2 regions of the Pseudomonas sp. GW823-FHT02C02 genome follow, and region 2 is predicted to be linked to the other one. Evidence: riboswitches for the same ligand, from Rfam matches in the RefSeq annotation. Region 2 holds a riboswitch; the other holds the start of a gene.

Region 1 (2,385 bases), on a different contig from region 2:
GCATGCTGGACTTCCCTATGAATGCATTGACTTAGTCATAGAGAAGCTTAGACGCGCGATGGTTCAACCGGTCAGCCGCGGGCTTCCTTGAGCAGCACGGCGATGCCGGGGTGATAGTGACCGGCTTCGTTGCGCAACTTGCGATAGGCGTACGGGAAATACCAGGCCACGGCGCAGCTGTGTTCCTTTTGCAGGTCGTCGACCATGTCCTGGAGTTCTTCCGGGGTCGCGCTCTGTTGGGCCTTTTGTGGCGCAACGAACAGGCAGCCGAGTTTCAGGTCGCTGGCGTAGCTGATGCGTTTGGCGTCGCTGGTGATGTCCTGCAGCGCCTGGCTCAGGTTCAGGCTGTTGACCTTCGGCCAGCGTTGAGTGGCCTGAAGGTAGGCGCGTTCTTCGGCGGTGGCGATAAACAGGTCGGCGCGGCTGTTGCGTTCGCCTTCTTCGTTCTGTTTACGGGTCGGCGTTTGTTGCAGCGTGACCATTTCCGCCATCCAGGCCGCGGCGCAGAGCAGGCCAAGGTTGGCTTTCTCGTCGTACCAATAAGGCGTGTCGTTATCGCCGCGCACGGCGTTAAAGCGGTCGATACAGTCAAACCAGCGTTCCAGCACCGGTCGCAGGAATTCCAGCTTCGGATTACTGATGATCATGCCTTGCATGTCGCTCACCCTTGTAATTGTGTTGTTGGGTTTATGGCGCTTTGATATCACTGCTGGCAGTATGGCGCAAGATTGACGTCAGGTTATTGATGGGCGGCAGTCTATCGAGAATCCGTGCCCTGTCTTCAATTGACGCTCCCCCCCCAACCCTCTAACCTTCGCGGCTTGTTTCAGGTGCTCTGTGGCGAAGCCGACAGAGTGAAACAGGGAAGCCGGTGAGTGACTCTCTTCAAGCGACGAAGAGTCATGATCCCGGCGCTGCCCCCGCAACGGTAAATGAGTAAAGACTGCGTCTTGAGCCACTGTGTCGACTGTCGATATGGGAAGGCGCGCAGTCCGGCGCAAGCCGCTCATGAGCCCGGAGACCGGCCTGATTCATCCAACGGCATCACGGTGGGCGATGCCAGGCTTGTTGCCGTCTATTCTTGTGCCTGCCCGCCGTTATCCAGCCTCAACGGAGAGCTCCCCATGACTGATTCCCCTGATCGTGACGAACGCCACCTGGCGCGCATGCAGCGCAAAAAAGCGGTGATCGACGAACGCATCGCCAACTCCCCGAACGAGTGCGGCCTGCTGCTGGTGCTGACCGGCAACGGCAAAGGCAAGAGCAGCTCGGCCTTCGGCATGCTCGCCCGGTCCATGGGCCACGGCATGCAGTGCGGCGTGGTGCAGTTCATCAAGGGCCGTAACAGCACCGGCGAAGAGCTGTTCTTCCGCCGCTTCCCGGAGCAGGTGCGTTTTCATGTGATGGGCGAGGGCTTCACTTGGGAAACCCAGGACCGCCAGCGTGACATCGCCGCCGCCGAGGCCGCATGGGCGGTGTCCCAGGAACTGCTGCGTGACCCGTCGATCGGTCTGGTGGTGCTGGATGAGTTGAACATCGCCCTCAAGCACGGCTACCTCGACCTCGATCAGGTACTCAGTGATTTGCAGGCGCGTCCGCCGATGCAACACGTGGTGGTCACCGGTCGCGGCGCCAAGCCAGAGATGATCGAACTGGCCGACACAGTCACCGAAATGGGCGTGATCAAGCACGCGTTCCAGGCCGGCATCAAAGCGCAAAAAGGCGTCGAGTTGTGAGCCGCACTTTATGAATAGTCATCGTCATTGCCCGGCGGTATTGATTGCCGCGCCGGCCTCCGGTCAGGGCAAGACCACCGTCACCGCCGCGCTGGCCCGTTTGCACCGCAATCAGGGGCGCAAGGTCCGCGTGTTCAAATGTGGCCCGGACTTTCTCGACCCGATGATTCTCGAACGCGCCAGCGGTGCGCCGGTGTATCAACTGGACATGTGGATGGTCGGCGAGCAGGAAAGTCGTCGTCTGTTATGGGAAGCGGCCGGGGAAGCCGACCTGATCCTGATAGAAGGCGTCATGGGCCTGTTCGACGGCACGCCGTCCAGCGCCGACCTGGCGCGGCACTTCGGTGTGCCGGTGCTCGGCGTGATCGACGGCACGGCCATGGCGCAGACCTTTGGTGCGCTGGCGTTGGGGCTGGCGAAGTATCAGCCGGACTTGCCGTTTGCCGGTGTACTGGCCAACCGCGTGGGCACGCTGCGTCATGCGCAATTGCTCGAAGGCAGCCTGACGGAAGGCTTGCGCTGGTACGGCGCCTTGTCGCGGGAAACCGCGATCGAATTGCCGAGTCGGCACCTCGGTCTGGTCCAGGCCAGCGAGTTGAATGATCTGGACCTGCGCCTCGATGCGGCGGCCGAATCGCTGGCCAGCAGT
Region 2 (2,385 bases):
GACCACCAGGTTACCGCCCGTGGTCGACAGCAGGCGCTGCCAACCGTCTTCCGGTTCCCAGGCTTCGGCGTCGTGAGTGTGAGCGGCGACACCGGCGGCGTGTTCGTGAACTTCAACAGCGGCCGGCTCGGATTTTTCGTAAGTCTCGGCCTGCAGAATCAGCGGCGAGACCCAGAAACTTTGCAGCAGGGTCAGCAGCAGGGCGGCCAGCAGCCCTGTGAAACCTGCGGTTTGCGCAATACGCTTGATCATGTCGACAGGTCTCAATGGCACGGGAAGGCAGAGCTGTGACGGGTGTCGTGCGCGGCATTGTGCACCGCTTCGATGTGCGAGAACCCAGCGAAATACACAAGGCACGCGCCAAGGATCGACGCACACACGGCGGCGGTCAGGCGTTGGCTCAGGGTTGTGGTGGTGCTGGCGGTGCTGTGGTCGGTGCTGCTGATGATCGACATGGCGCATCCCTCTGGTCTGTCAGCGGGTGAATAGAGCGCATGGAAGACCCCTGCGAGTCGGGCGCGCAGAGGTTCAAACAGCGCCCGCCCACCGCGGGTTTGTTATTCAGTGACGTAAAGGTCACTTTGTGTTGCGGGCCGGTCTCCGGGCTCACGAGGGGTCAAGGCTTGCGCCTGAACCTGCAAGCATCACCTTCCCATGCCGAACTGCTGGCACAGTGGATCTGACGCTTCGCTCGCTTACCGTTGCGGGGGCAGCACCGGACTGACATGGCTTGGAGTAAAGCACATGATTCACCGGTTTCCCGTTTCACCCTGTGAAGGGCACCCGTAACAAGGCGTGTAGGAGAGCATGGGCGGGGGTTTGACGTCAATTGGCATGGGTTCTCATTCGATAGCCAGGTGAATTCTTCGCGGGCACGCCTCGCTCCTGTAAAAGCACCGCTGTCCCGCAGGAGCGAGGCGTGCCCGCGAAGGCGCCGGTGAGAGCGCCACAAGACATTGACCCGCCCCCACACCATGCGTAGCCTTGCGCTTTCGAGGTTCTTCGGCATTTGCCGAAGCTAAGAAGGGAACGCGGTCGATGCCGCGGCTGCCCCCGCAACTGTGAACGGTGATGTTCGCTGCCACGCCACTGCAAACCCTGTGCAACGGGTTCGCGGGAAGGCGCAGCGAATGCCAGGTCCATCGACCGGCACACCGTCAGCCAGGAGACCTGCCTCGACACAGATTCTCACTACAACCGGGCGGGGTGATCCGGTGGCGAACTCTTCCGCGCGCGCATCCGTCGCAGCGATTGTCGTCCCGTATGCCCGCCACCTTGCCAAAGGGCATCCGATGAAAACACTGGCCAAACTCCCCGTCACCATCGTTACCGGCTTCCTCGGCTCGGGCAAAACCACCTTGCTGCGGCACATGCTCGACAACGCTCAGGGCCGCCGCATTGCGGTGATCGTCAACGAGTTCGGCGAGCTGGGCATCGATGGCGAAATCCTCAAGCAGTGCTCCATCGGCTGTACCGAAGAAGAGGCCAACGGCCGCGTCTACGAATTGGCCAACGGCTGCCTGTGCTGCACCGTTCAAGAAGAATTCTTCCCGGTGATGCGCGAATTGGTCGCCCGTCGCGGCGATCTCGACCACATCCTCATCGAAACCTCGGGCCTGGCCCTGCCAAAACCGCTGGTGCAAGCCTTCCAGTGGCCGGAAATTCGCAGCGCTTGCACCGTTGACGCGGTCATCACCGTGGTCGACAGCCCGGCCGTCGCCGCTGGCACGTTCGCCGCGTTCCCGGATCGGGTCGATGCCCAGCGCAAACTCGATCCGAACCTGGACCACGAATCGCCGTTGCACGAGCTGTTCGCCGACCAACTGGCCAGCGCCGACCTGGTGATCCTCAACAAGGCCGACCTGATCAGCCCTGAAGATCTGGCCCGGGTGCGCCTGGAAGTCGCCGAAGAACTGCCACCGGCCGTCAAAGTCATCGAAGCCAGCAGCGGCCGCGTGCCACTGGACGTGCTGATCGGTCTCGGTGCCGGTTCCGAAGAACACATCGACAGCCGTCACAGCCATCACGATCACCACCACGAAGGTGAAGACGATCACGACCACGACGCCTTCGACTCCATTTCCATCGAATTGCCCCAAGCCGACGAAAGCCTGCTGCTGGACGCGCTGACCCAACTGGTGGTCCAGCACGGCATTCTGCGGGTCAAAGGTTTCGCGGCGATTCCGAACAAACCGATGCGCTTGCTGATTCAGGGCGTGGGCACACGTTTCGACAAGCACTTCGACCGTCAGTGGGGCATCGATGAAGCGCGCAACACGCGTCTGGTGTTGATCGGTCAGGAGCTGGACGCCACGCTGCTTGAAGCGCAATTGCGCGCCGCGCTCAGCGTTTAAGCCATGCACCTGCTCAGGACCCAGCCCGGCG

Evidence for each region. A riboswitch is a leader RNA that binds a small molecule or an ion and turns the genes downstream of it on or off. The one in region 2 is predicted to bind cobalamin.
Region 1: linked by a shared signal. The riboswitch ahead of cobO (cob(I)yrinic acid a,c-diamide adenosyltransferase) and the one ahead of cobW (cobalamin biosynthesis protein CobW) in region 2 are both predicted to bind cobalamin.

The regions. Positions count from the first base shown of each region.
Region 1 covers NZ_JBXAJV010000015.1:27,751-30,135, reverse strand. The annotation lists gene AC1ROI_RS23925 (PQQ-dependent sugar dehydrogenase) at 1-4, opposite strand, end outside; gene AC1ROI_RS23920 (hypothetical protein) at 72-656, opposite strand; cobalamin riboswitch at 812-1,044, shown strand; gene cobO (cob(I)yrinic acid a,c-diamide adenosyltransferase) at 1,125-1,736, shown strand; gene AC1ROI_RS23910 (cobyrinic acid a,c-diamide synthase CobB) at 1,747-2,385, shown strand, end outside.
Region 2 covers NZ_JBXAJV010000001.1:541,288-543,672, reverse strand. The annotation lists gene AC1ROI_RS02400 (CbtA family protein) at 1-252, opposite strand, end outside; gene AC1ROI_RS02395 (CbtB domain-containing protein) at 264-455, opposite strand; cobalamin riboswitch at 575-802, opposite strand; cobalamin riboswitch at 979-1,192, shown strand; gene cobW (cobalamin biosynthesis protein CobW) at 1,293-2,354, shown strand; gene cobN (cobaltochelatase subunit CobN) at 2,358-2,385, shown strand, end outside.